Prochlorococcus marinus XMU1408: one gene and its partner. Each later gene encodes a partner of the first gene's protein in a complex. Links are inferred from orthologs where the notes say so. Each region holds a gene or a part of one and is shown in the gene's direction. Other genes may lie near its edges. The genes, in order: dnaB and dnaG.

Evidence for each region.
Region 2: the proteins of dnaB (region 1) and dnaG are in contact, whole or in part, in a crystal structure (PDB 2R6A), measured with the Geobacillus stearothermophilus proteins. The link is inferred for Prochlorococcus marinus XMU1408 from one-to-one orthologs. Residues at the interface, in WP_033016901.1 of Geobacillus stearothermophilus: Ser13, Glu15, Ala16, Gln18, Glu91, Leu92, Asp94, Ala95, Val96, Pro97, Thr98, Ala99, Ala100, Asn101, Tyr104, Tyr105, Ile108; in WP_049624496.1 of Geobacillus stearothermophilus: Lys456, Leu457, Leu458, Pro459, Ala460, Asn463, Ala464, Leu467, Leu535, Leu536, Ile537, Ala538, Gln544, Glu545, Asp548, Tyr549, His552.

What each region holds. Positions count from the first base shown.
Region 1 is NZ_QJUE01000007.1:41,916-55,714, forward strand. What follows is about bases 1-2,943. They hold dnaB (replicative DNA helicase), read left to right. Parts: upstream 1-734; coding sequence 735-2,153; downstream 2,154-2,943. Other genes in these bases: DNJ73_RS09335 (acyl-CoA desaturase), read left to right, coding at 1-176; rplI (50S ribosomal protein L9), read left to right, coding at 219-677; mnmG (tRNA uridine-5-carboxymethylaminomethyl(34) synthesis enzyme MnmG), read left to right, coding at 2,173-2,943. In the rest of the region: more of mnmG, read left to right, coding at 2,944-4,143; DNJ73_RS09355 (chorismate lyase), read left to right, coding at 4,149-4,736; DNJ73_RS09360 (RNA helicase), read right to left, coding at 4,741-5,271; DNJ73_RS09365 (SprT family zinc-dependent metalloprotease), read right to left, coding at 5,367-5,915; DNJ73_RS09370 (hypothetical protein), read left to right, coding at 6,033-6,455; NAD-dependent DNA ligase LigA, read left to right, coding at 6,472-8,550; DNJ73_RS10100 (hypothetical protein), read left to right, coding at 8,564-8,722; DNJ73_RS09380 (TVP38/TMEM64 family protein), read right to left, coding at 8,731-9,342; DNJ73_RS09385 (valine--tRNA ligase), read right to left, coding at 9,355-12,156; DNJ73_RS09390 (protein phosphatase), read right to left, coding at 12,230-12,685; DNJ73_RS09395 (hypothetical protein), read left to right, coding at 12,749-13,000; DNJ73_RS09400 (AIR synthase), read right to left, coding at 13,028-13,378; mazG (nucleoside triphosphate pyrophosphohydrolase), read left to right, coding at 13,612-13,799. UniProt on the Escherichia coli protein: The main replicative DNA helicase, it participates in initiation and elongation during chromosome replication. Travels ahead of the DNA replisome, separating dsDNA into templates for DNA synthesis.
Region 2 is NZ_QJUE01000002.1:580,250-596,703, forward strand. Bases 5,219-8,200 are described here. They hold dnaG (DNA primase), read left to right. Parts: upstream 5,219-5,686; coding sequence 5,687-7,714; downstream 7,715-8,200. Other genes in these bases: DNJ73_RS04600 (DMT family transporter), read right to left, coding at 5,219-5,638; DNJ73_RS04610 (hypothetical protein), read left to right, coding at 7,741-8,040; DNJ73_RS04615 (serine hydroxymethyltransferase), read right to left, coding at 8,055-8,200. Also shown: DNJ73_RS04575 (DNA polymerase III subunit alpha), read left to right, coding at 1-2,826; DNJ73_RS04580 (PAM68 family protein), read right to left, coding at 2,836-3,276; rpsO (30S ribosomal protein S15), read right to left, coding at 3,304-3,573; Holliday junction branch migration protein RuvA, read right to left, coding at 3,627-4,301; DNJ73_RS04595 (glycine zipper 2TM domain-containing protein), read right to left, coding at 4,345-4,728; more of DNJ73_RS04600, read right to left, coding at 4,736-5,218; more of DNJ73_RS04615, read right to left, coding at 8,201-8,513; DNJ73_RS04620 (Y-family DNA polymerase), read right to left, coding at 8,602-9,879; DNJ73_RS04625 (LexA family protein), read right to left, coding at 9,890-10,327; DNJ73_RS04630 (23S rRNA (pseudouridine(1915)-N(3))-methyltransferase RlmH), read right to left, coding at 10,394-10,831; DNJ73_RS04635 (hypothetical protein), read right to left, coding at 10,847-11,212; 16S rRNA (adenine(1518)-N(6)/adenine(1519)-N(6))-dimethyltransferase RsmA, read left to right, coding at 11,328-12,188; ispE (4-(cytidine 5'-diphospho)-2-C-methyl-D-erythritol kinase), read left to right, coding at 12,178-13,137; DNJ73_RS04650 (DUF3082 domain-containing protein), read left to right, coding at 13,124-13,489; DNJ73_RS04655 (pyruvate dehydrogenase complex E1 component subunit beta), read left to right, coding at 13,684-14,673; protein translocase subunit SecD, read left to right, coding at 14,676-16,169; protein translocase subunit SecF, read left to right, coding at 16,191-16,454. UniProt on the Escherichia coli protein: RNA polymerase that catalyzes the synthesis of short RNA molecules used as primers for DNA polymerase during DNA replication.

The sequences.
Region 1 (13,799 bases):
ACAAATGGGTAGCAGCACTAACATTTGGAGAGGGGTGGCACAATAATCATCATGCTTTCCCTAACTCAGCCAAGCATGGTCTTCAAAGAAACCAAATAGATATAACTTGGCAACACATACGTTTTTTAAAAGCAATTGGGTTAGCAAAAAAAATTAGACTCCCTATCGCATCGTAATATTATTAACAAGATTAAAAAGTATTAATTCATTTTCAATCCATGGCTAAGAGAGTACAAGTTGTTCTTAATGAAGACATCAAAAGTCTTGGTAAAGATGGCGACCTTGTTGAGGTCGCTCCTGGTTTTGCAAGAAACTTTTTATTACCCAACAAAAAAGCATTACCTGTTACTCCAAATGTTTTAAAACAAGTTGAACATCGAAAAGCTAAACAAGCCGAGCAAGAGGCAGCTAAAAAACAAGAAGCAATTGATTTCCAAACAGCTCTCACAACTATTGGAAGATTTACTGTCAAAAAACAAGTAGGAGAAGATGGAGTCTTATTTGGAACAGTTACAAACGGGGACGTAGCAGAAGTTGTAAAAGAAGCTACGAAAAAAGAAATAGATCGGAGAGATATATCTGTCCCTGAGATACATGGAATTGGCAAATATAAAGTACAGATAAAGCTTCATAGCGAAGTCAATGCTGAAATAAATCTTGAAGTCACAAGTTACTAATAGTTGCATCTTTTCCTGAACAAGCCAAAGTAGGTGTCCTTGTCAAAGAAGCAATAAATGATTGGAACCCCCTCTTCAAATAACGGGGAATTTTCAAAACAAACAAGAGATTTTGGAGCATTTAATAATTCCAAGATTGATAAACCTCGTTTTGAAGCTCAACCTGACCAAATACCACCTCAAAATTTGGAAGCAGAAGAATCTGTTCTTGGTGGTATTTTATTAGACCCTGATGCAATCGGACGAATAGCTGATTTACTACAGCCAGAGGCTTTTTACATCTCTTCCCATAGAGAAATATATAGAACTGCTTTAATGCTTCATAGCCAAGGCAAGCCAACAGATTTAACAGCGATGAGCGCTTGGCTTGCAGATACAAATTCTTTAGAAAAAGTTGGAGGTAATAATAGATTAGTTGAATTAGTTGAGAGGGTTTCATCAACAGCTTCTATTGAGCAAGTTGCAAAATTAATTAGCGATAAATTTCTGCGCAGACAATTAATCAAATCAGGAAATGATGTAATTAAATTAGGTTTTGATCAAACTCTCCCAATGGAAGAAGCTATTGATCAAGCGGAACAAAAGATCTTTGCCATTAGCCAAGAACAACCATCAAAAGGTTTAACACCAACTGCAGAAATTCTTACTAGCACTTTTAATGAAATAGAAAGTAGATCACTTGGCACGTCAGTAGCAGGTATACCAGTAAATTTTTATGATCTGGATGCCATGACACAAGGACTCCAAAGAAGCGATTTAATTATTGTCGCAGGAAGACCTGCAATGGGAAAAACTTCTATCGTTTTAAATCTTGCAAAAAATGTAGCTCAACTTCATGAACTTCCTGTTTGTGTTTTTAGCCTTGAAATGAGCAAAGAGCAACTTACTTACAGATTGCTTTCAAGCGAAGTAGGAATTGAAAGTAGCAGATTAAGAACTGGTAGATTGCAACAAGATGAATGGCCATTACTTGGTCAAGGTATTAATACACTCGGTCAGTTACCAATATTCATTGACGACAAACCAAATTCAAGTGTTCTTGAAATGAGGTCTTTATGCCGACGCCTAATTGCGGAGCAAGGTAAAGAACTTGGTTTGATAGTGATTGATTACCTGCAACTAATGGAAGGCACTTCACCTGATAATCGAGTCCAGGAAATTTCAAGAATTACTCGAGGTCTTAAAGGGATGGCAAGAGAACTAAAAGTACCTGTTATTGCTTTATCTCAATTAAGTAGAGGAGTTGAATCAAGAACCAATAAAAGGCCAATGCTTAGCGATCTTCGAGAATCAGGCTCAATTGAGCAAGACGCGGACCTAGTGTTAATGATTTATCGAGATGAGTATTACAATCCAGAAACTACCGACAGGGGCATTACAGAAGTAATAGTGACAAAACACCGAAATGGTCCTGTTGGAACAGTTAAATTACTTTTTGAACCACAATTCACTAGATTTAGAAATCTTGCTGCTTAATCTTTCAAATATTTAATTGATGATTTTTAAACAATCCTCAAATGAAAGTTTTGATGTAATCGTTGTAGGAGGAGGCCATGCAGGCTGTGAAGCTGCGCTGACTTCTGCAAGATTAGGTTTAAATACAGCTTTATTTACACTTAATTTAGATCGTATCGCTTGGCAACCATGCAACCCCGCGGTTGGAGGACCAGCGAAAAGTCAACTAGTGCACGAAGTTGATGCACTAGGAGGAATAATAGGAAAATTAGCAGATTTAACTGCTCTTCAAAAAAGAGTTCTTAATGCAAGTAGAGGGCCTGCAGTGAGAGCATTAAGAGCACAAACAGATAAGCGCGTATATGCAAATGAAATGCTCAAAGTCCTACAAAATACCCCAAATCTCAAAATTAGAGAGGCCATGGTTACAGGCCTAGAAATTGAACATTTTTCAGAAAAACCTGCAAAAAACCGATCAGAAATTACAGAGCAAATAGGGTATGTAAAAGGAATTAAAACCTATTTTGGAAGCATTTTTCATGCGAAAGCAGTTGTCCTTACAACTGGAACTTTTTTAGGAGGAAGAATTTGGATTGGTAATCAATCTATGAGTGCAGGTCGTGCAGGTGAGCAAGCCTCTGAAGGATTAACTGAAGAATTACAAAAATTAGGCTTTACTACTGGTCGTTTAAAAACAGGAACCCCCGCAAGAGTCGATAGACGAAGTATTGATTTTACTTCTCTTGAAGAGCAATTGAGCGATGCTGCAGACAAATTCTTTTCTTTTGATCCACTTTCATGGAAGAGTGGAGAACAAATAAGTTGTCACATAACTCGAACAACAAAAGAAACTCACCAACTTATTAAAAATAATCTTCATTTAACCCCTATTTATGGAGGGTTTATTGATAGTAAAGGTCCCAGATATTGCCCATCCATAGAAGATAAAATTGTACGTTTTGCTGACAAAGATTCCCACCAAATTTTCTTGGAACCAGAAGGGATAGATACCCCAGAAATTTATGTTCAAGGTTTCTCCACCGGACTTCCTGAAAACTTGCAATTAGAACTTTTAAGAACTCTTCCAGGCCTCGAAAAATGCGTTATGCTCAGACCTGCATATGCAGTCGAATATGACTACATTCCAGCTACACAACTGGAAGCAACATTAGAAACAAAAAAAATAAGTGGTCTTTTTAGTGCAGGACAACTAAACGGAACCACCGGATATGAAGAAGCCGCTGCCCAAGGTTTAGTAGCAGGCTTAAATGCTGCAAGATTAATAAATAATAAAGAGAGAATTATTTTTGAAAGGGAAAATAGTTATATAGGAACTATGATTGACGACTTAGTTACCAAAGACTTAAAAGAACCTTATAGAGTATTAACTAGTAGGAGTGAATATCGTTTAGTTCTTAGGGGTGATAATGCTGATAGAAGATTGACTCGATTAGGTTATAAATTAGGTTTAATTGATGAAAGAAGATGGAAAATTTATAATACTAAGCAACAACTAATTGATCAAGAAAAATTAAGACTAGAGAATGAAAGAATTAAAGAAAGTGATAAGTGTGCAAAAAAAATATATTCATCTACAGGAACACCAATCAAAGGTTCTATAACCTTGGCAAACTTTCTTAGAAGAACAAATGTTCATTTTAAAGACTTAATTGATTATGACTTAATCACTGAAAATATTCCTTTGGATGTGCAAGAAGGAGTTGAAATAGATATCAAATATAGTGGTTACTTAGAAAGACAAAAAGCTCAAATAAATCAATTAAAGCAACAAAGTAAAAAGTTGCTGCCAAAAAATTTAAACTATAATGATATAAAAACACTATCTAAAGAAGCTAGAGAAAAATTAAATATTTCTCAACCCAAAAGCCTTGGTCATGCTGCCCAAATACCAGGTGTGAGCAAAGCTGATCTCACGGCACTTCTTGTATGGTTAAAAATAGAGCAAATGAAGCAAACTGAATACACGGATTCAATTCAAATAAAAAGCTGATACTCGTGAATTCAAATCAATCTCAATTAGCATCTCCTGAAGTGATTTGGAAAGCATCAAAAGAAAATGTTATTTCAGGCAAAGGTAATAACAAACTCTCTGGACCATGGCAATTAATGCTCTTGGGCGATGGAAGTCCAACAAGACATCTTAAGTTATTAACAGGTCACGAAGTAGCTATAAAAGTTATATCTATGGCTATGGACAGTAATACTAAAAATGGAGTCCCAGAAGAAGTCAATGAACTAGAGCCACCTTTGTTAAGAAGACAAGTTTGGCTTACATGTGGAGGCATAACCTTGGCATGGGCTGAAAGTTGGTGGAATTATCAAGAAGCTGAAAAACATCTACAAAACAAGAGTCAGCCAATCTGGAAAAGTCTTACTCAAGGACGATCAGAGCTGTTTAGAGAGGTAGACGGATTGGCATTAGTAAATGCGAATTGGCTTCAATTGGAATTTCAAGAAGAAGGACCTTTCTGGAGCAGGCATTATCGATTTTTTCGTCAACAAAAAGAACTTACTGTTATACGAGAAGTTTTCAGCCCACAGCTAGAAAAATGGTTAGGGCCAATACCAAGAAAGGCTTTTTGAAAAACTAGTATTTTCTTCTACTAGACCTTGGAATATTCCTCCTTCTTGATGATCGTTCACTTTGAAATGACTGATTTGCATCCTGTTCATCTTGGTTCAGCACATTATCTTTTCTTTGCCACTTATTTAACCTAAAAGATTGATCATCAGGCCATTCATCAATTTCATATTGATTATTTCTTTTTTGATCAATATGAGGAGGCAAGGCTTTAGGCGCTCTTAGTGAAATAGCACCTAAAGGTCTTTTTGTATTAATTATACTTTCATTAGAAAGATCATCCTCTAAGTCTTCATTGTTCAACCATTCGTCATCATCCTCAAAAAACCAATCTATTTTTTCTTCCATCCAACGTCCAACTTTTTTGAAATTTGGAGCAGTCGTTTTATCTTGCCACCTTCCCCTATTTTGACCAGGACGATTACCTGCAACTCCATCAACAACTTGTTTCCCAGTTTCTATCCATTTATCCATTCTGCGATCAAGTTGATCTCGAGATCGCTGACGAATTTGATTACGATTTTTATAAGAGCTCATCTTTTAAATTTAACGCTTTCAAACCAAATAATGAAAAACATTAATAAGGAAAATTCCAAAACTTTAAAAAAACTCTAATGAAGAAAAAAAATTATTTATTTAACAACAGAAAAAGGTTGATATACCAGTAAGCATTTTGCATTCCATCGACCCCCAAACAAATTATTACAACAACTTCGACAAGCTGCTCCTTTCATCATGCGACGGTAACAAAAACTTTTTTTACATGAAGGACAAGTTGCTAGCCATTTAGGAGTTTTTTTGGATACTGGAAAAGAATGTCGAACTGTGACCTGGAAATCGGTTTGTGAGGAATTGATCTCAGACATGCGCCTATGGAAATTAGGCCCATGTACCTCTTCAACTTTTAACACAAGATCTATCCAAGCATGAATCATTTCGTGGCACAGAGTACTCATCAATGCCTTCTCGGGAAGATTCTCTAAGACTGGTTTAGATAAAATTATTTCACTATCTTTTACTCCAAAAAAATTAGTTTTACGTCGATAAATCCCTGCTGTTGTTCGCATCCGACCATCACTCCACCGAATAGAAACTCTAGGGACTCCTTCCTCAAAGAAAGAGTTCTGAAAATATTCTCTGTTTAATTTAAGAAATAATGGCAACAGAGGTATTAAAGACATTGATGCAAAGAACTCATTAGCTTTATTATTCCGATAACATTCTGTCTGACTATCGAAAACAAACAAGCTAATCTCATAGCTATAAGTCAGAATCTCTACTCAAAAGGAATTACAAACATGGATAGTGCTCTAATCAAAGCAATCGGATTAAAAGCTCTTTTGGTAGGGGTTGGTGCACTGCTCCTGTTTTGGACCTTTAATGCAATTAAACTTGTAATCAGTGCAAGAGGCATAAATCCTCTAGTAAAAAGATTTTTTGATCAAATTGCTGCCGGTCGCATTGATGGTGCATATAGACTTACCACTAAAGCTTATAAACAACATGTGAATAGACAAGATTTCATCAAATTTTTGGGTAGCTTACAGTTGAATAGATATAGAAATTTAAAGTCAGGACGTCCAAGAATAGAAGATAATCAAATAATGCTAACTCTGAACTTGAAATCAGAAGACAAGAAAAACGAAATGCCACTTGACTTTACTTTTATTAAAATTGAAGAAAATTGGCAAATCGATCGCATTGCTAAAGCCAATACTTAATGAAAAAATGTTATAAGTGAAATCAAAACTCAATCAATATTCTGAACGTGCTAAAGAGCTAAGAGCTTTACTCAACAAAGCAAATTACTCTTATTATATATTAGATTCACCAGAGATAGACGATGCTGTTTATGATCAATTATATCGAGAATTAATTGAAATTGAAAATATAAATCCTTCTTTAATTACAGCTGATAGTCCATCTCAAAGAGTAGGAGGTATTCCTTCTAAAGGATTCAAAAATGTTGAGCATAATATTCCTCTTTTAAGTCTAGATAATGCTTTTAATATAAATGAATTAGAAGCATGGTATGCAAGGATCAGCAAATTAATATGTTCAGGAAATAAAAATATCAAAGAGGTTAATAATCCAGAACTGATATGTGAATTAAAAATTGATGGAAATGCTATTTCATTAAGATATGAAAATGGAATTTTAACTAGAGCATCAACCCGTGGAGATGGAACAATTGGAGAAGATATCACTACTAATATCAGAACAATTTCTACAATTCCTTTACGTTTATTATTAAAAAATCCACCCTCTTGGATTGAAATTAGAGGCGAAGCTTTCATGCCCAATAATATATTTAACAAACTCAATAATGAGAGAAAAAGCACTGATCGACCACTCTTTGCAAATCCTAGAAACTCTTGTGCAGGAACATTAAGACAATTAGATCCCAAAATAGTTGCATCTAGAAAACTTGACTTCTTCGCATATAGTCTTTATTTACCAGAAAATTGGAAGCCAACCGATAGCAATTTTAAAAAACCAAATTCTCAATCTGAATCACTTAAGTTTTTAAAAAATATTGGTTTTAAAGTTAATACTACATATGCAACAAAAAAAAACTTAACTGAAGCAAATAGCTATTACAAGTATTGGGAAATCGAAAAAGATTCTTTAGCTTATGCAACTGATGGCATAGTAGTAAAAATAAATAAATTTGAGATACAAAATCTCCTAGGAGCAACAAATAAAGCTCCAAGATGGGCCATAGCTGTCAAATATCCAGCAGAAGAGAAAGCGACTAAGTTAAAAAAATTAATTTTCCAAGTAGGTCGTTCTGGTGCTATTACTCCTGTAGCAGAATTTGAATCGATAGAGCTTGCAGGAACATCAGTGAATCGTGCAACACTTCATAATGCAAACAGACTTGCATCTTTAGATCTTCATTATGATGACACCATAATTGTGCGAAAAGCTGGAGAAATTATTCCTGAAGTTATTAGAGTTATAAAAGAATTTAGAACAGTTGATGCAAAATTAGTAAAGTTTCCTCAAAACTGTCCAACATGTGATTCCAAGTTAATTCAAGAAGAGAACGAAGCAATAACGAAATGTGTTAATTCTAGATGCCCAGCAAAATTAAAAGGTCATTTGCGTCATTGGGTCAGTAAAGGATCGATGAAAATAGAAGGATTAGGTGAAAAGATTATTAATCAATTAGTCAATGAAGGATATGTACAGTCAATCGCAGATTTATACAAACTTGAAATCGATTCTCTTTTAAAACTTGAAAGATTTGGTGAAAAATCTGCAAAGAATTTACTAATAGAAATTAACGAATCTAAAAACACAAATTGGCACAAACAGCTCTACGGTTTAGGGATACCTCACATAGGAGAAGCGAATGCTAAATCTCTTGCAAAAAATTTTCATAGTATCGAGGAACTTAATACTATTGCTAAGGAGGCACCTGAAAATATATCCAATATTTATGGATTCGGAAATGAGATGAAAGATGCAATAATTAAGTGGTTTGATGATTCTAATAACCAAATCTTAATTAAAGAATTAAAAGCAATTGGATTTTCTCTAAAAGAAAATTTAGAATCAAACGACAATTCAAACCAATCCAATATTTTTCATGGCAAAGTTTTTGTCTTAACAGGAACTTTAGATTCCCTTACAAGAGAGGAAGCAAAAGAATTAATAGAAAGTGCTGGTGGAAAAGTCAGCTCTTCAATTAGTAAAAAAACTGATTTCTTATTATCAGGAGAAAAAGCGGGGGGTAAATTAAAAAAAGCAGAAGAGCTTGGAGTAAAAATAATTAACGAAACTGAATTTAAGCTATTATTGAAAAAATGAATAGAATTTAAAAATGGATAAGAATCCAATATTTTCTTTAATCAAAACAGAGTGTGGACGCGCAAAATATGAAATGCTTGCTTCTAAAAAAGGTATATTTAATCGCATAAGACTTTATTGGTTTGTCGTATTTGCAGCGATTGAAGATTGGAATTTAAAAGCTGATGAATAATCTAGTGATTAAGAATCCTGATTAAGTTTTCTTGTTGAACGTAAAACTAAAATAACAACTAAAATAGTCGATAAGATACTAATCAAGCTCCAAATAAATGAACTAGTTTCAGACCTTCCTGAGAGTACTTCACCAAAATTTGAAACTTTGAGTGCTAAGGAACCTAGGCTGCAATACAAAATTGTGCCAGGTAATATACCAATCATTCCAAGAGTAAAATCACGAACTTTTACCTCACTCAAGCCATATGTAAAATTAAGTAAGCCAAATGGAAAAAGAGGAGAAAGTCTTGTGAGAAGAATGACTTTGAGACCCTCACGTTTAACAGCTTTCTCCATTATTTGAACTTTTGGAGAATTGGAGACCTTTTTTCGAGCCCATTCTTTTAAAAAAGTTCTCCCTAAATAAAAAGTTAGATGAGCTCCAATAAAAGCTCCCACAAAAACCACCGAACTTCCAAGCCAGGTGCCATAAAGAAAGCCAGACAACATGGAAAGCCATGAGCCTGGCAATAAACAAGACACCCAAAAAACATACACCAAAGCAAAAATCAAAATTCCAAAAGAGCTACTTAAAAAAGGAATGAAATTATTAACCAGAGTTTCTAAGTTGTTAGACATAGTTTAGAGAGTTCAATCCAATCCCATTAGACGCTCTTTGACTAGACGGACTTGCGCTTCTGACTCCGTTAAGTTTGCTCTGCATTCCTCAACAACCTCTTTAGGAGCTTTATCAACAAAATTCTTATTTGCTAGACGTCCAGAGAGACTTTCTATTTCCTTTTGTGCTTTATTTAAATCTTTTTCAAGCCTTGATCGTAAAGAAGCTATATCTATCAATCCTTCAATAGGAAGAACCACTTCTAGCTCTCCACTTACACCGGCTAAAGCTTTCATAGAAGGTAATGATTTTGCTTCCTCTGGAGATAATATTTGGACTTCCTTAGCCTTAGTCAAAACAGCAATATCATTGATTGATGTTTTTAGAGTATTTTGCAAGACTTCCTTGCCAGAGACCAACATGACAGGAACTTTTTGAGAGGGTTTCAACCCAGCAACTGCTCGTAGATTGCGAATCAATCTGATAGATGCAAATAAATCAGAGAAAGAACTCTCTAAATCAATATCCAAGTCTTGTTCATTTAATTTTGGCCAAGGCTGCAAAGCTAGAAATTGATCCTCAGCCAAACCAGTTAATCCATGCCAAAGCTCCTCTGTTAAATGAGGCATTAGAGGATGAAGCATAATCATAAGATCACTTAAAACTTTGTACAAGATACTTTTCGCTATTTTTTGATCTAATAATTCATCAGGAGAAAAATTTTCTGAGGTATTCAATCGACGTTTGATTAGTTCTAAATACCAATCACACAAATCATTCCAAGCAAATTCATATAATCCCTTAGCTGCCTCTCCTAAAGCATAATTTTCATATCGATTAACAGTCTCACGATTGACTCGAGCAAGTCTTGATAAAATCCACTTATCTGATAATTGCAACTTCGATAAATCATATTTCTCCAAATTTTCAAAATCTTGACCCTCAAGATTGATAAGAGCAAATCTAGTTGCGTTCCAAAGCTTATTAGCAAAATTTCTAGAGGCCTCAACCGTTGCTGAAGTTTGATTTTTACGATCAAAGTCAAGACGTATATCTTGTCCAGCGCCGGCAACTTCACGAACAAGAGCAAACCTCAAAGCATCTGTTCCATATCTTTCTATTAGTAATAAAGGATCAATACCATTTCCTGCACTCTTACTCATCTTTCGATTCTGCTCATCTCTTACAAGTCCATGAATATAAACGTCAGAAAATGGCATCCTCTCCGTAAAGACTCCAGCCATCATTGTCATTCTTGCTACCCAAAAGAAAATAATGTCAAATCCAGTAACCAGTGTATTAGTGGGATACCAACGTTGAAAATCAGGATGAGTTTCATCAGGCCAACCTAATGTTGAGAAAGGCCATAATCCGCTAGAGAACCATGTATCTAAAACATCTTCATCTTGCTCAATTTTGACTGAATCTCCATATTGTTCACGTGCTAATTTCTTAGCTTCATCTTCTGTTCTAGCGACAATATACGGTGTTTCATTAACAACTTTATTATCTGTTTGACTAATCACAAACCAAGCCGGAATGCGATGTCCCCACCATAATTGTCTACTAATACACCAATCTCTGATATCAGTTAACCAATCTCGATAAACTTTTGACCATCTATTAGGAATAAATTTAGGTTGTCCTTTCTCAAAAAATTCAGAACAACTTTTTGCTAAAGGATCCATTTTGACAAACCACTGAGTTGACAACAATGGCTCTACTGGTACTTTCCCTCTGTCAGAGAAAGGGACACTATGTTTGTAAGCTTCTATTTTGGTTAAGAGACCAATCTCCTTTAGAGAATCAATAACAGCTTCACGAGCTTCAAAACGATCCAAGCCTTCAAATTGACCTGCATTGTGATTCATAGTTCCTTTTTTAGTCATGACTGTTATTTGAGGTAAGTCATGTCTCTGACCTATCTCAAAATCATTAGGATCATGAGCTGGCGTAACTTTGACACATCCAGTTCCAAAATCTTTATCTACATGAGGGTCTCCGATAATGGGAATAGTTCTGCCAACCAGAGGCAAAGTCAGTTGCTCCCCTATGAGATCTTTATACCTTACATCTGATGGATTCACAGCAACTGCGACATCACCAAGCATCGTCTCAGGGCGAGTAGTCGCTACTTCTAAGTAACTAATTTGTTTCTCACTTGATGCAGATGATGTGACTAACGGATATCGAAAATGCCATAGATGTCCATCTACTTCTTTCATTTCAACTTCTAAATCACTCACAGCCGAACCAGAGGCAGGGCACCAATTCACTAAATATTCTCCTCTATATATCAATCCTTTTTCATATAAACGAACAAATGCCTCGGAAACAGCTTTACTCAGGCCCTCATCCAATGTAAATCTCTCTCTACTCCAGTCTACGGAATATCCTAAACGCTTTAATTGATCAACAATTCTTCCACCACTTTTTTCTTTCCACTCCCAAGCTTTTTCCAAGAAGGAAGCTCTACCAAGATCACGACGATTTTTGCCTTCTTTCTTTAGTTGTCTCTCTAGAATAGTTTGAACTGCAATGGAAGCATGGTCTGTTCCTGGAAGACAAAGGACATTATTTCCTTTTAATCTCTTATACCTAACAACTGTATCGATTAAGGCAGTATTAAAAGCATGCCCCATATGCAGACTACCTGTGACATTTGGCGGAGGAATAACTACAGAGAATGGATCTCCAGGGGCTGATGGATCAGGTTTAAAAGCTCCTTTTTCTTCCCAAGCTTTCTGCCAGCGATTTTCAGTACCAACTGGATCATATGTTTTAGGAAGCCCTGAGGCTTCAGATAAATTTGTAGTTTTTGCCCGCTCGATCACAGAAAAAAAATGTGTTTAATTTAATTTACTCATTCCCGACAAAAGTTTTACATCATTCTTGCTTTTCATAAATTCAAATGTCATTTTTCACGTTCCAAGGAATCGAAACTATTGAGTCATGCCTTTCCCATGCAGCCGAAGATAAAAAAACCTTTTCACTTAAACCAATCGTTTGTAAGGCTTGAACTATATCGTTATCATCAATCTCCTTGTCTATAGTTATGGGCATTATCAAAACTTGCGCTTCTGCAGGGTCAGCCATCACATGTAATGACAAGTCTTCTAGAGCTCTTTCAAAAAATATTTTTCTCATTCGACTTGTTAAGGGAGAACCCATAGCTTGCGCAAACAATTCCAGGCTTTCTTTGTCTCCAGAAAGCCCACAATTTAAACTTAACCAGATTAAAAATTTAACCCAGCTATCCACACTCCACAGTGGATGAAAGCTATCTCGCTTACTATAAATTAATTCCATCAATGCAAATTCAAATGCTTTTGCTTGAATACAAGTGCGAGATATTTGTTCCATAGAAGACATTTTCTCCAACTACAGCCAAACTAGTGTTTATTGTTCATTATCTGTTTATTTGTCATGGATCTGAACGACCCTGAACTTGAGTTCTCCGATCTTGTCTACGCATATCAAAGCTGGGTAATTGCTGTAATCAACGATGAAAAATTAAATAGTAAGGAAAAGTTACTTACAGAAGAAATATCGGATGATGCTTTAAATGCTATGAGATTCTTACCGGGCGAAGTAACTAGCGCAATTGAGACAAGTTTAGCTCGCGTCTATGAAGTTGATTCTGATGAACTCTCTTCCATCTTGTTTCCAGAAGAATAAATTCAATTCTCTAATTGTTTTAAGAAGTTATTGAGCTTTTGAAAGTTTTCTAAAGCCTGATCCACATGGAGAAGCTTCTGCCCCTTTTGGCGTGCTAATTAGAAATCCACCTCCACTTAAATCACCAAAATAATTCAACTTTAGACCTTGAAAAAATAGAACTTGATCTTGGCGAGCATACAAAGTCATCCCATCAGCTCTAGCGAGGGGAACACCATCATTTTTTCCTGGCCTAATTCTTATAAATTTCCATCCTTCTCCACACTTATCATCCAGTAGATCAATATGCATAACTCCTGGTGTTCCAGTAAAAGCAGCTTGCCTATTTAACTCTGCTACTGCTGTTGCTGAAATTGTTAATCCAGGACCATTTTGCATAAATTAAAGAATAATCTAGATGGGCGATCCAGGGTTCGAACCAGGGACATCCTGCTTGTAAGGCAGGCGCTCTACCGCTGAGCTAATCGCCCATACAACTTTTAGTCCTTCGACTAATTCATGTACTTTATACCTCAGGCTGCTCTGTTGTTGAGAATTAATCATAATTAGATCAACGATTCAAAAAAAATCGGTTTATGAGCTTCGTTACAGCTCTATCAGGACAACTAAAAATGACAAACACAAACCAAATAAATTTAGACAAAAAAATCAATAAACTCCTTGAAGTAGTTTCAGACCTACGAGATCCAATCAAAGGTTGTCCTTGGGATCTCAAGCAAACTCATCTTTCGTTGATCCCATATGTTTTAGAGGAAGCCTATGAAGTTGCTCACGCAATACGAGAAGACAATCCTAACGA
Region 2 (16,454 bases), on another replicon or contig:
ATTAGTGACAAAAAAAGATTGAGATATACAGGTACCGAATATATAAAATCTGAGGAAGAGATGAGATGTTTATTTACTGATCATTTGGATAAAGTTATAATAGATACATCTATAGAAAATACCGTAAAATTAGCAAACAAAGTTGAAGAATATAAAATATTAGGAACATATAAGATGCCAAATTTTCCTATACCAAATGGATTTAATGCTATCGATTATTTAAAAGAAACTAGTATAAATGGACTTTTAGATCGATTAAATATATCTGATTTTAATTTAGTTCCTAATGTCTATAAAGAAAGACTTGATTTTGAATTAAATGTTATCGAGCAAATGGGATTCCCAACTTATTTTCTAGTCGTTTGGGATTATATAAAATTTGCAAGAGAACAAAATATTCCTGTTGGTCCTGGTAGAGGATCTGCAGCAGGTTCTTTAGTGGCTTTTTCACTTCATATAACTAATATTGATCCAGTCGAGAATGGATTATTATTTGAACGTTTTCTTAATCCAGAAAGGAAGTCAATGCCAGATATTGATACTGACTTTTGTATTGAGAGGCGAGGTGAAGTTATAGATTATGTTACTAAAAAGTATGGTGAAGATAAGGTTGCCCAGATAATTACATTTAACAGAATGACATCTAAGGCAGTTTTGAAAGATGTAGCTCGTGTACTTGATATTCCTTATGGAGATGCGGATCGTTTAGCGAAATTAATACCTGTTGTTAGAGGCAAACCTGCAAAATTATCTTCTATGATCTCCAATGAATCTCCAAATAAAGATTTTTTAGAAAAATATAATAATGATCTGAAAGTAAGGAAATGGGTTGATATGGCAATGCGAATAGAAGGAACAAATAAAACTTTTGGTGTCCATGCAGCTGGAGTAGTAATAGCCGCTAAATCTCTTGATAATTTAGTACCTCTACAACGAAACAATGATGGCCAAATTATTACTCAATATTTTATGGAAGATATTGAATCACTTGGTCTTTTAAAAATGGACTTTTTAGGACTAAGAAATCTTACAATGATAGAAAAGACTATTAACTTAGTTCAGGAATCAATAGGTAAAAGATTAGATCCTGATTCTTTGCCTTTCACAGATAAGAAAACATTTGAATTACTTACTAGGGGAGATTTAGAAGGTATTTTTCAACTTGAATCTAGTGGAATGAGACAAATAGTTAAAGATTTAAAGCCTTCATCACTTGAAGATATTTCTTCTATTTTAGCTCTTTACCGACCTGGACCTCTTGATGCAGGATTAATTCCTAAATTTATAAATAGAAAACATGGTAAGGAGAATATTGATTTTCCACATCAGTTACTTAAACCCATTTTAAGTGAGACTTATGGAATCATGGTTTATCAAGAGCAGATCATGAAGATTGCACAGGATTTAGCTGGATACTCTCTTGGTCAAGCCGATTTATTAAGAAGAGCAATGGGAAAGAAGAAAGTTTCTGAAATGCAAAGACATAGAGAACTCTTTGTTGCGGGTGCTGTTGATAATGGAGTGACAGAATTGATTGCAGATCAGTTGTTTGATCAAATGGTTTTATTTGCAGAATATTGCTTCAATAAAAGCCACTCGACTGCTTATGGCGCTGTTACTTATCAGACAGCGTATTTGAAAGCACATTATCCCGTTGCCTATATGGCGGCATTGTTAACAGTTAATGCTGGTTCAACTGACAAAGTTCAGCGTTATATCTCGAACTGTAATTCGATGGGCATAAATGTAATGCCACCAAATATAAATACTTCTGGTGTTGACTTTACTCCCAAGGATAATTCTATTCTTTTTGGATTATCTGCTATTAAAAATTTAGGTGATAGCGCAATTAGAAAAATCATTGCTAGTAGAGAAACAGATGGAGAATACAGATCATTAGCTCAATTCTGTGACCGCATTTCATTATCTTCTGTTAATAGAAGGGCTCTTGAAGCTTTGATTCATTGCGGTGCTTTCGATTGTCTTGATGAGAATGCTAATCGAGCTCAACTTATATCTGACTTGGATTTAGTAATTGAATGGGCTTCTTCAAGGGCGAAAGATAGAACTAGTGGCCAAGGAAATCTTTTTGATCTGTCTACCTCCTCCTCAACTGAAGAATCATCAACTAATGATTATCTATCAGTTCCCAAGTCTAAAAGTGTTAATGAATACCCCCCATCCGAGAAACTTAAATTAGAAAAAGAACATGTTGGCTTTTATTTATCTGATCACCCTTTGAAACAGCTATCTGAGCCTGCAAGATTAATTGCTCCAATTAGTTTGGGATCTTTAGAAGATCAAAAAGATAAGTCTAGAGTTAGTGTCATTGCCATGATTCCTGGGATGAGAGAGGTTACAACTAGAAAGGGTGACAGAATGGCGATCATTCAACTCGAGGATCTAACTGGTTCTTGTGAAGCCGTTGTCTTTCCGAAAAGTTATGAAAGGTTGTCTGATCACTTGATGGTTGAAACGAGGTTATTAATATGGGGGAGCGTTGATAGGAGAGATGAAACTGTTCAATTAATTGTTGATGATTGTCGTGAAATTGATGATTTAAGATTTTTACTGATTGACCTTCTCCCTGATCAAGCAACTGATATAAATGTTCAGCATAAATTAAGAGAATGTCTTTCAAAAATTAGGCCTGATAGAAATGAATTAGGTGTTCGTATCCCAGTTGTGGCTTGCCTTAAGGATAATATTAATACTAGATACGTAAGATTAGGTGATCAATTTTGTGTAAAGGATACAGAGCTTGCTTTGAATATTTTGTCCAAGAATTCCTTCAGTGCAAGATCTAGTAAAAGACTTGTAAATTAAATTTAATTGTTAACTGGTTATTTCATTTTTAGAACTCTTGAATGCATCCTTCATCCTATTGATATTTGGTTTTATGTTTTCAAAACCTAAAAAACTGCCTGGGCTGATATCCCAACTAGCAGAAAGTATTCCGTAGCTTAGTCCCAGTAAACCCACAAGGAAACACATTGCTGAACTGACGAGCGTAACTGTCGGCGAGATTTCTGCGATACCTTTGCTTATAAGAAAATAACTGCCAATAAATACTCCCATACCACTAATTGTTGGTATTCCTGTCGTAAATACAATCCTCCTCGCCATTCTGTTGGCTACATATTTTGGTATTCCAGATTTAGTATTAGAATTTTTTGAGGGAGTTTTAATTTCAATCTTTGGTGTCGAGCTGCTACTCGAAAATCCTATTTTTGCTTCTTGAGATTGTGTTTTTTTGGTTTTTTTTGCTCCTTTCATTAGCTTTTAACTACGTAATACCCGTCATTATCCTCTAATAGATAGTTTTTCTATTATCTCAGTATATCTTTTTTCACTTTTATTTCGCACATAACCCAAAAGTCTTTTGCGCTGACCAATCATTTTAAGTAAGCCTTGTCTTGAGGAAAAATCATGAATGTTTCCTTGAAGATGTTTGCTTAATTTCGAGATCCTTGTTGTCAGCATGGCAACTTGAACCTCTGCTGAACCAGTATCAGTTGGATGTATTTGATGTGAGTTGATTAGCTTTTGTTTCTCTTCTGTGCCAAGTGACATTTTGATTTGAATTCTCTTAATACAATAAGTCTATTTTAATCCCTAGCCTTCTATCAAGTGCTCTTTTGACTTAATCTTATAAGAATCTCTTTAAGATGCTTATCCATCAGCTCTTTTTTAGCTTCTGTGGATAGTGTATTTATTAGCAATGTATTTTCTTTTTCGTTGATTGTTAAATATTTTATTGAATCTTTTATTTCATTATCCATATAGCCCAGTGAATTTAGAATTGATCTAATTTCTTCTATATATGTACCAAAGCTGTTTAAGTTTGAACTTTTTTGATTATCTACATTTATTTTAGTATTATCAGTAAATTCTTGAAGTTTATTTTTGAGTTCCACTACTAATCTTTCTGCTATACGTTTACCAATGCCCTGAGAATTAGTTAATAAACTTAAATCTTGTTCTTCAATAGCATTAACTAATTGATAAACCTCTAAGTCCTGTAATAAAACCATAGCAATTTGAGGGCCAATACCATTAATGCTAATGATTTTTCGAAATAAGTCCCTTTGATTAATCTCCCTAAAACCATATAGGTTTGTACAATCCTCACGATTTATTTGGTGAATCCAAAATTCTTTAAAATCCGAATTCTCAATCTTATCTATTTGCTTTGATAATAGTTGTACTTCATAACCAACACCACCAACATTTAGAACTACTCCCCTTTTGGAGGATATATGCCAGTTTTGTATTATTTGACCTTTTAACCAACTAATCATTATTTATAAATTTATTTGAAATTATTTTGATAGCTAAGTTGATTTAACCACCGTCTATTTCACACCCCACCATTGACCCCCCTATTATGCCGGCTGGAATTGCCCACCAACGATCCTTACCTCTGGATATTGCTGTGGCTAATCCACCACCTAATATTCCTCCAGCAATTGTACCCTCAGAGCAATCATTGTTATCAAATTTATTTTTATTTGTCGTTGAACTAACTCCTGGGCAAGGCACCTCCACTGTCTCTTCCCATTTCTTGATATATCCAGGATTATTTCTTGTCCCTGGTATGTATTCCTCTCTATATTCATTTCTAGTGCAAGTTCTGCTAGAGGAGAACCCCTTTTGATAATCATCAGCAAAAACAGATGTTGATCCAGTAATTAGAACCATTGATAAGATCGCAGAATTTATTTTCATATGTAATTTACGCTTTTGAACTTTTTGATGCACTTATACTAATAATAGTGGATATAAGTACGCAAAGACCACCCAAATAAACTGAAGTTGATATTGTATCTTTAAAAATCAATAGACCCCAGATGCTTGAGAAGATTACTTGAGAATAATTAAGTGAGGTAGCTTGCCCTGCTGGAATAAGTCTTAGGCCCTCAGTTATGCAAACTTGACCAATTTGTGTAAAGAAACCAATACCTAATATCCAAATCCATTCAAATCCAATTGGTAATACAAAATTATTAATTATAAGTGGTAAAGATAATGGAATAGATACCAATGGAAAATAATGAATAATAACTAGAGGGTGCTCTTTAGCAGATAATTTTCTTACGCAAATATAGGCAAGCGATGTCAATAGAGCTCCTATTATTGCTATAGTTAATGCTATAAAAGTATCTATTACATTTCTATTTGAAATAAATTCTGGTTGACTAACTAATATTATTCCTATCCATCCAATGATGATCGAATAAACTATTCTTTTTAATATATCTTCTTTTAAGATAAAGTGTGCACATATAACTGTAAATGTAGGATAAATATATTGTATTACAGTAGCTGTTGCTATAGGTAAAATTGTTAGAGCCTTAAATATACAAAATAGAGCTAATGTTCCAAGTAAACCTCTAATAATTAATAATTTTTTTTGATTTCCCCAAGGATTTATATTATTTTTAAATAACACTAGTCTAGTTATCACCAAACTAATTGATGCTCTCGCGAACACCAATTCTGAAACTGGTATTCTTCCATTAATTGATTTCACACATACGCTCATAAGACTAAATGCAAGACCACTTGCTATTAAAAATTTGATACCTCTAAAATTTCTATCTTTTTCAATTTTTTTTAGAATTTGTTTTTCTCTCAATTTCTAAAACTCTTAACTAAATATTTCTGTATCAATTAAAATTATCATATGGCTTCAGTTCGACTTCATCCCAGGACAATAGAATCTGTAAAAGATCGTGTAGACATAGTTGATGTTGTTGGAGATCACGTTGTTCTAAAGAAAAAAGGAAAAGAATTTGTTGGCATTTGTCCTTTTCATGATGACAGTAAGCCTTCGATGTCAGTGATTCCTGGTAAACAATTTTATTACTGTTTCTCTTGTGGTGCAGGTGGAAATGCAATTAAATTTTTAATGGAGTTTGAACGGAAAAGTTTTAGTGATGTTGTTCTTGAACTCGCCAAAAAATACCAAGTTCCCGTTGATACAGTTGAGGGGCCACAACAGGAAAGACTAAAACAACAGATATCTCGTCGTGATACTTTATACCGTGTTTTAAAACTCGCTACTGGTTGGTTTCGTAATCAATTAAATTCTTCGTGCGGAGAAAATGCTCTTAACTATCTTCAAAATTCACGTAATTTGAGTGATGGAGCTCTAATTAACTTCGAAATCGGGTATGCACCAGATAATTGGGATTCATTACTTAATTATTTTGTTGATATTGAAAAAGTTAGTGTTGAAATACTTGAATCCTCTGGATTGATTGTTCCTAAAAAGGGAGGAAATGGTTTCTATGACAGATTTCGCAATCGTATTATTGTTCCAATACATGATAGACAAAAAAGAGTTATTGGTTTTGGAGGAAGAAGTCTTGATGGATCTGAACCTAAATATTTAAATTCTCCTGAGACTGAAATCTTTGAAAAGGGAAAAAATCTTTTTGGGTTAGATAAAGCTGCTCTTTCTATAAGAAAAAAAGACTATGCAGTTGTGGTTGAAGGTTATTTTGATGTGATAGCACTTCATGATTCCGGTATTACTAATGTTGTAGCCTCCTTAGGGACAGCATTAAGTCGTAATCAAATAACGCTTCTCTCACGATCAACAGATAGTAAAAAGATCCTTTTAAATTTTGATTCAGATAGTGCAGGAATACGAGCAGCCAATCGAGCCATCAATGAGGTTGAAAACCTTGCTATTCAAGGACAGCTCGATTTACGAGTTCTCCAATTACCCTCTGGTAAAGATCCAGATGAATTTCTCAGAGATAATTCTTCTTCGGAATATGAAGCATTAGCTGCTAAATCACCACTTTGGATGGATTGGCAAATAGATCAATCACTGAAAGATTTAGATTTAAGTAAATCTGATCAATTTCAGATTGCTGTTAGTGATTTAGTAAGTCTTCTTGGGAAGCTACCGCAAACTGCTATAAGAACACATTATCTACAGAAAGTTGCACAACGTCTTAGTGGAGGTCAAGGTAGATTCGCTTTACAACTTGAGGAAGATTTACGTAATCAAATTAGAGGTCAAAGATGGCACGGTCGATCTAAGAAATATGAGAAAGATCAGGAAATAAGTCATAGAGAGCGAAGTGAGGCTGATATATTGTTTATATACATTCATTGTCCTAACTCTAGATCTTTCATTCGTAATGAACTCCGATTAAGAGATCTAGATGATTTTGCTATTAATCATCATCGAGTAATATGGTCGACAATAAGTAATATTGAGGAGAAAAGATTTGGTTTTGATAAAGTTGAGAATATTAATCGTGGCAGTGATACAACTAACGTCTTAGCAGAGGTCGATTTAATTAAACATCTGTTAGATACTTTCCTTGTAAGTAATAATGAACATCTATCAAAACTAACTCTTTTACTTGAGGCTGATGAGCTTCGTCAGGCAACTTTAAGTGAGCCTGAGATGCAAATTCGTGGTTCATTAGCTGTCCTTGAAAAACAAAAATCATTAAAACGCTGTCGACATTTAATTGATGCGTGGAGCTCACAGAGATTACAGACACTAGAGAACTGTATTGCATCTCTTATTGTTCAAGAGAACTCAGAGCCTAGTAATTCATCAGATATGGAAGAACGGGTGATTAAAATGTTTGAAGAGTTAAACAATGATGCTATTAATTTTCAGGATCTTTACTATGCTGAAAGAAAGCACATTTTACATCTAGATCAGCAGAGATGTTTTAAATAATATTTTTACAGTTATATTTTTTTTTAATGAAAAATTCTTCCTATTTTGATCTAGATAAATGTTCTTTATCTAACCATATTTGGCCTGATTTTATTAATAAAATTGGTATTTTTAAGGCAAAATTAGCAGTTCGTCAGGCTCTCGATCTTCAGAAAATGCAGGGCAACTCTTCTACCTTACCTGTTCTTATTCTTGAAACATGCGGAACTGCTCTTATCAGCTCCAGTGCTATCAAGACCTATATTGGCTTAACTTGTGTTGAACAAGGAATGCTTTTGATTTACAGTAAAAAGTTAGATGCTATTCAATTACTTAGAGATTATTAAAAACGAAATAATTATCATAGACAATACTTTATTAATTCTTTTTCTACTAATCTTGGTTTATCTTCTAATATATATGCTTGTCTTTCTTTTTCTTCCTCTCCTGATATTTTTGTAGAACCTTTTAAAGCTTCAATTTTTGCTGGATTCATCGTTAAATTTTTATTTATTTTTAATAAGTTCCCGTTATTGCATTCTTGTGTTACGTGAACAGCTTCATGTCTTAATGCTTTTTTTATAAGTGTTGCTGTCCGCTCATAAGTATCAGTATATTTCTTACTTAGACTTTTATAGCCTCCTATCCTTTTAACATTATCTGTACATATAACAATCTTTTTTTGTCTCTTTTTTAAAAAACCTACGTATTTTTGACTTAATAAACATAGAGATGTATTTTCCTCTGTTGAATATCCTGCTTTTTCAACATGCTCTATTATCTTAATTTCTATTTTATCTAAATATTGAATGAACTCCATTATTCTAATCTCTAATAATTATATTATTTTTAATTTACCATATTTTTTTCACATATGTTTATTGTATATTTTAAATCTCATAGAAACTTTAATTTGCAAATACAGTAGGAATACTTTCTATATTAGTTACTTTTGAACCGGATAGTTTACTACGACGTGGCCTCCATTCCCTCTCTATAATAGATGAGCCCCATCCTAATAAATCTTTTCCATTTTTTTTGTTAATATTATCTATTACACTATTTAGTCTTTCTAGATAGAATTCTTCTTGTAAATCATTATTACAAAATAATAGTTTTTGTTTGTATTGATTGCTACTGAGGTTATGCAATATTACACCAGCTTTTATAAATTTCTTATATGGTTTAAATATTCTATTTGTTAATTCAATACTGTTTTTCTGGATAATTATTGAGTTCGAACTTGGTGTCTGTAATTTTATACTTGCTTCACTTCTATAAAAATCTTTTGAATGAGTATTGGTTGTTGTAAAGACTGTAATTGCAGAAGATAATTGATTGTATTTTCTAAGCTTTGCAGTTGCTATGAGAACATATTTACTTATTGATTGACTCAGCTCCTCTAAGCTATCTATTGGATATGCAAAACTCCTACTCACGCAGATTTCTTTTCGAGCTGATGATTTTTCATTAATAGGAATACAGTATGTACCTTTCAATTCATTTTGTATGCGTAAACCAATTACACCATATTTGGATTTAATTTGATTGCTTGACATATCTCTAAGTTCTCTTGCGTTGTTTATGCCTCTAACTTTTAGCCATGTCGACATTTTTTTTCCTACACCCCAAACTTTATCTACCTTGATTTGTTGAAGATAAGGATTCTTATCTTCAACTATACCTATATCAAATATACCTGAATTACTTTGTATTTCCTTTGCTATATAATTAGAAATTTTTGATAGAACTTTTGTTTCACCAATACCAATAGATATTGGTATTCCTATGTTCTGATAAACTAAGGCTCTTAAATCTTTTCCCCATTGATATAGACACTTATCTTTTGGTCGTTTCATAGTCGCAAATGCTTCATCTATAGAGTAAATTTCTAGCTCTTCACAATTTTCTTTTAGTATCTGCATTAATCGATTGCTTACATCACCGTAAAGTTCATAATTTGAACTTCTTACATTTATATTTAATTGATTTAGTTTGCTTTTTAATTTGAAATAAGGCTGACCCATAGGAATTCCCATTTTTCTAGCTTCTGAGCTTCGGGCTATAATGCATCCATCATTATTCGAAAGTATAACTAAGGCCTTTCCTCTAATTGATGGATCGATCATTTGCTCACACGAAGCATAGAAATTATTGCCATCAATTTGAACTATAGCTTTGCGCATAATTATTTATTTATCTTTCTAGTTTGTGTATTGAATAAATTGCTACTCCCCAAATTTGTATATCTAAATATTCATATAAATTTATTGCTGGATAGTTTTTTTTATCTGCTTTTAGATAATAATTATTTTTTTCTTTTATAAGTCTTTTTAATGTGAATTCCCCATCCAACAGAGCAACTACAACATGTCCAGGAGTCGGATTTATGCTTCGATCTATTATTAATAAGTCATTATTATAAATTCCTGCGTTATTCATAGAATTACCACAAACGCGTAGAAAGAACGTACTTATGGGGTTTTTGATTAAGTATTGGTTTAAGTCGATGCCTAGCTCTATATAATCTTCTGCGGGAGAAGGGAACCCTGCCGAAATTGTTTCTTTTACTAATGGAACTAATAAGTTCGACGGCATCTCTTTTGAAGAAGAGTGAGAGATCTTTGAATACATGAACCCAGCGTGACCTGATTTTATTATAGTTCACTTGTACTATCGCGTATTGTGTCGGTGTAGTCTTTATTCTTTGTGGTATGGGGAGCCTTGAGTAATAGTTTTTGCCCGATACAGTTGCTCTATAAGGAGAAGACGAGCTATTTCATGCGGAAAAGTCAGTGGTGAAAGACTTAATTGCAAAATAGCGAAATTATTTAGGGACTGGCTAAGACCGGTAGCACCTCCAATAACAAAAGTAATGTTTTGATTATTAAAATTAAGCAGCTTTCTTGCTAATAGTTTTGAAGAGAAAGATTGTCCATTCTCGTTGAGAATGACAAGGGCCTCATTTTTTTTTAAGATTCCTTTAATCGTATATTCTTCTTTTATTTGAGTACTGTCTTTGATTTCTATGACTTGTAAACCAGGCAATCTTTTCAAGTACATTTCTATACCTGTCTGAATCCACTTTTTCTTTATTTTCCCAATGGCAATGATTTTATATCGTGAAACATTAAGCATAAAATTTATATTTATCTAATAATTATCATCTTCAAGGAGAAATTGTTTAAATTGTGTATAAAGCTCTAGTGATTCGTTAACAGAAAGTTCTTGAGGATTTTTATTCTTATCTGGTGTAATATTTGAATGATTTTTTACAGTATTTGATTCAAGTGTTTTCAGTCGATCTAATAGATGGGGTGGGACGTTCCCATCTGGGCTTATTTCCATAAGTTCTCGAAAAAGTTGTTGAGGATTGGTTTCAATTTCAACTGGATGAAGTTTGTGTTGTTTAGTCGAATTAGTTTTTTTTGATTCTGTTTGTTGAGATTTGGATATCTCTTTAGGAAGTTTACGTCCAAGTTCTTTTAAACGTTCAAGGCTGTGACTATCAAAACTCATTTTTCTGGAGAAGGATATATTGATTGAAAATCTTTTTATGATTATATTTTAAATAATTTATTTTTACTTCAGTAAAAAATGTGATTATTTCTAATGTGGTTTGGAGATTGTTCGTGTGGGTGATAAAACATTGAATGATTTTAGACATATTCCTCGAAAACGCTTTGGCCAGCATTGGCTAAAAGATCAGGGTGTTCTAAATAAAATAGTTAAAGCTGCCAAATTGAATTCTGATGATTGTGTATTAGAAGTTGGCCCAGGTAGAGGTGCTTTAACTGAAAAATTAATTGAATCTCAAGCAAGATTCATTCAAGCAATTGAACTTGATAGAGATTTGGTAGCTGGTTTGAAAAAGCGTTTTATTGATCAAAACAAATTCAGTTTGAGAGAGGGAGATGTTCTATCTGTTCCATTGAATGCAGCTAATGGAGAAATTATTAATAAAGTTGTTGCTAATATTCCTTACAACATAACAGGACCAATATTAAGAAGATTAATTGGTGAACTATGCAATCCACCAGAAAATAATTTTGAAACTTTAGTTATCCTTATGCAAAAAGAAGTGGCTCAAAGAATTTTAGCCCAACCAGGCAATAGCAATTATAGTGCTTTAAGCGTAAGAATACAGTTGTTAGCAAAATGTCAATTTGTATGTGATGTTTCTGCTAGATGTTTTCAACCTTCTCCAAAGGTGGATTCCAAAGTCGTGCTGTTTGAACCTCATTTATCTCTTGGTCATGAATTTTATGAAATTGGGAATTTATTAGAGAAACTTTTAAAACTTGCTTTTTCTGGTAGAAGGAAGAAATTACGTAACACGATTGGAAGTTTTGTAACTTCAAACGATCAAATAAAAGAATTTTTTGCCTATAGAGGTATTAGTCTTGATCAACGACCACAGGAAATTTCTCCTTCCAATTGGTTTGCCTTAGCCAAAGCTTTAAAAGAAACTTCTGTTATTAAAAATGACTTCTAACAATGTTAATGATAATTCTCTCATAGCAATTGCAAATGCAAAAATTAATTTGCATTTAGAGGTTTTAGGTATGAGAAATGATGGCTTTCACGAATTGGCAATGGTCATGCAAAGTATTAGTCTAAGCGATAAATTGAAGATGATAAAAAGGCAGGATAATAATATTAGCCTTAAATCTAATAATAAAGAGATCAGTAATGGTGATGATAATTTAATAATAAAGGCTGCAATGATTTTGAGAAAGGAAGTTGGAAATACAAAATTAGGTGTTGATATAGAACTTGAAAAAAACATACCAATTGGTGCAGGATTAGCAGGAGGATCTACAGATGCAGCAGCGACTTTTGTTGGTTTAAATAAACTCTGGAACTTAAATCTAGAGGGTTATCAATTAGAGAAAATATCACAGCAGATTGGATCAGATATTCCCTTTTGCGTATCAGGAGGTAGGCAAATTTGTTTTGGACGTGGTGAAGTTCTAGAAAAATTAAAGTGTAAAAAGTTTGATCTGGGTCTTGTTTTGGTAAAAGATCCTTCAATTCAAGTTTCTACGCCAGTCGCATATAAAAAATATAAAGAACAGTATGGTCATACTTATCTTGATGATGATAAGGATTTTGATCTCAAAAGAAATATGATCAGGTCTATAGATTGGTCTGATAAGTCTATATTTGATAATCGAATAGAAATACAAAATGATTTACAAAAAACAGTTCGCCCTATGACACCAGAGGTTGAAAAGTCATTGAAAATATTGTCTGGTTTGCCAGGTTCTCGCCTTGTATCTATGAGTGGCTCTGGACCAAGCTGTTTTGCTTTGTTCCCAAGCTATGATGTTGCAAATAAAGTGTTAACAGAACATTTTAATGAATTTGAAAGAGCTGGTTTATCAGCTTGGGCATGTTCAATGATGTCTAATGGAGTTAACTTGGAAAATGAATTTACCTAGTAATGGATTTAAAAAAGAATCAGAAGAATTAGGGAATTCAGAATCAATTCCCATTGATAGTATTAGTGCTGATGTGCAAAAGAAGGGACCATTCAGCTTTTTTTCTGGTTCGATTACGAGTTTAGCTTTTAGTTTTTTAAGCCTATTTATAAGTAAGAAAATAGTTTTGTATTTCTCTATACATAGTCCTAATTACTCTTCACCAATTGCTCAAAGTATAGCTTCCGGTTTTAAAACGCTAATTATAGGAATTAGCTTTCTTGCAACTTTTACATTTGGTTTTATAGGTCTTGGTTTGTTTTTAGTATTTATTCGAAGTTTGATAGCAGGCAATAAGGTTAAAACGGACTAGTATTTAAATATTAAATTGTAATATTTAGGTCTTTTTATGACCCTTCATGATTTAGGACTTCTTGTTTTATTACTCGCTCCTGGTATGTTGCTTTCCATATTGCTGTTATCTACTTTTGCGGCGGGTGGGTAATTAGGCACAGTTTGAGATAGCTTGGAATAACAAACCGGTAATCCGGGCTTTCTGTTAAAGCTGTGAAAGGTACTCTTTTATTTAATGCTCTTCGTGAAGCTATTGATGAAGAAATGGCTAGAGATCCTATGGTTTGCGTAATGGGTGAGGATGTTGGCCAATATGGAGGTTCTTATAAAGTCACGAAAGATTTATATGAAAAATATGGAGAGTTCAGAGTATTAGATACTCCAATTGCTGAGAATAGTTTTACGGGAATGGCAGTTGGTGCAGCCATGACAGGTTTAAGACCAATTGTGGAAGGTATGAATATGGGTTTTTTGTTGCTTGCTTTTAATCAGATATCAAACAATATGGGAATGTTGAGATATACAAGTGGTGGTAATTTTACAATTCCAACAGTTGTTAGAGGCCCTGGGGGGGTTGGAAGGCAATTAGGAGCTGAGCATAGTCAAAGGCTTGAAGCGTATTTTCATGCAGTCCCTGGAATAAAAATTGTTGCTTGCAGTACTCCTACTAATGCGAAAGGTCTCATGAAAGCAGCTATTAGGGACAATAATCCGGTGCTTTTCTTCGAGCATGTCCTTCTCTATAACCTCACTGAAGAATTACCTGAAGGTGAATATGTTTGCGCTTTAGATCAAGCTGATCTTGTAAAAGAAGGAAGTGACATTACAATTTTGACTTATTCAAGAATGCGTCATCACTGTTTAAAAGCAGTTGAACTTCTTCAAGTGAAGGGAATTGATGTTGAATTGATTGATTTAATTAGTCTTAAGCCTTTTGATATGGATACAATTTCTAAGTCCATTAACAAGACCCATAGAGTTATAATTGTTGAAGAATGTATGAAAACAGGTGGGATTGCTGCAGAATTGATGTCCTTAATAACTGAGAATTGTTTTGATGATTTAGATTATCCTCCTGTGCGTTTGTCCAGCCAGGATATTCCTACTCCTTATAATGGAAACCTTGAAAATTTAACTATTATTCAACCTCATCAGATAGTAGATGCAGCCGAGAGAATTATGGGAAATGACGGAGTTGATTAACAATGGGACGAAAGAATTATTGGTTTCTTTTTGTCATTATTTTTGCAGTATTAAGTATATTTATCTGCATTAATATACCTTTTCAATTAGGACTTGATCTTCGTGGAGGTAGTCAATTAACATTAGAAATTAAGCCTACTCCTGAAGTAGCAAAAATAACTCCTAATGAAGTTGAAGGAGTTAAGGCTGTTCTTGATAAGAGAGTTAATGGATTAGGCGTTTCTGATTCTCAACTTCAGACTATTGGAACAAATCAATTATTATTAGAGCTACCAGGAGAACAAGATCCTTCAAGGGCAGCCAAAGTACTAGGAGAGACCGCTCTATTAGAATTCAGAATTCAAAAAAATGGGTCAGAGCAGGAATTAAGAAATTTACAAACACAGAGAAATAGTATTGAATCTATAATTAAATTATTAGAAGAAAATAATAATTCAGCCCAATTGATAAAAGAGATCAATACAAATAATGAAATTAACAAATTGTTCGAAAAATATAATTTTGATACGAACCAAATTCTTGAATTAGATAAATTTATTCTCCTAAGGAATAATTTAAATACTGATATTGCTGCTTTGTTTGACTCAACATCTTTGACTGGTCAATATCTTACTAATGCAGGTAGAAGACAAGATCAAAATACAAACAATTGGGAAGTAACTTTGAGTTTTAATAATGAGGGAGGTGAAAAATTCGCAGAAATTACTAAATCAATAGCAGGTACATCTAGACTGCTAGGAATTGTTATTGATGGGATGTCATATAGTGAGGCAAGTGTTGGTAGACAATTTCAAACAGCAGGAATAACTGGTGGTGCCGCGACAATAAGTGGAAACTTTACTGCAGATGACGCTAGAAATTTAGAAGTTCAGCTTCGAGGAGGTGCTTTGCCTCTCCCTATAGATATTATTCAGATAAGAACAATTGGTCCTTCTCTTGGAATACAAAATATTCGACTTAGTCTTTTTGCTGCTTTAACAGGTTTGCTTTTTGTAGGTATTTTTATGATTTTTATATATAAATTGGCTGGATTTGTATCTGTACTTGCTCTGTCTTTTTACTCTTTATTTACTCTTTCCATTTATGCCCTACTCCCCGTGACTCTAACGCTTCCTGGTATCGCTGGATTTATATTAAGTATTGGAATGGCTGTAGATGCTAATGTTCTTATTTTTGAAAGACTGAAAGAAGAATTACGCAATGGTAATACATTAATTCGATCAATAGATGCAAGTTTCAAAAATGCTTTTTCTTCTATAATTGATGGACATTTAACTACTTTAATTAGTTGCGTAACTTTATTTTATTTGGGCACTGGATTTGTTAAAGGTTTTGCAGCTACATTAGGTATTGGAGTTGTATTGAGCTTATTTACAGCCTTAACCTGTACAAAAGCAATATTGAAGTTTCTAATGAGTTATCAGGGGCTTAGAAAAATTTCTAATTTTATTAATCTTAATCAGATTCCTAAACCATCTATCAACATTCAACAGTAACTAATTCACATAAAATAAATTATGAACTCTAATTTAAATGTACAACTTTATAAAAATCGAAAAGTAGTTTGGCTTATTTCTTTATCTTTATCTTTATTATCAATAATGGGAATGTTGATATGCTATAAAAATCCTCGTATTAATGCCCCTTTAAATCTTGGCTTAGATTACACGGGGGGTACTCAAATAATCTTAGACAGAAGTTGCAGTAACGAATGTCTTGAATTAAATACAAGTGACATATCCAAAAATATTATTGCGTTGAAAAATGTAGATAAAAATTTT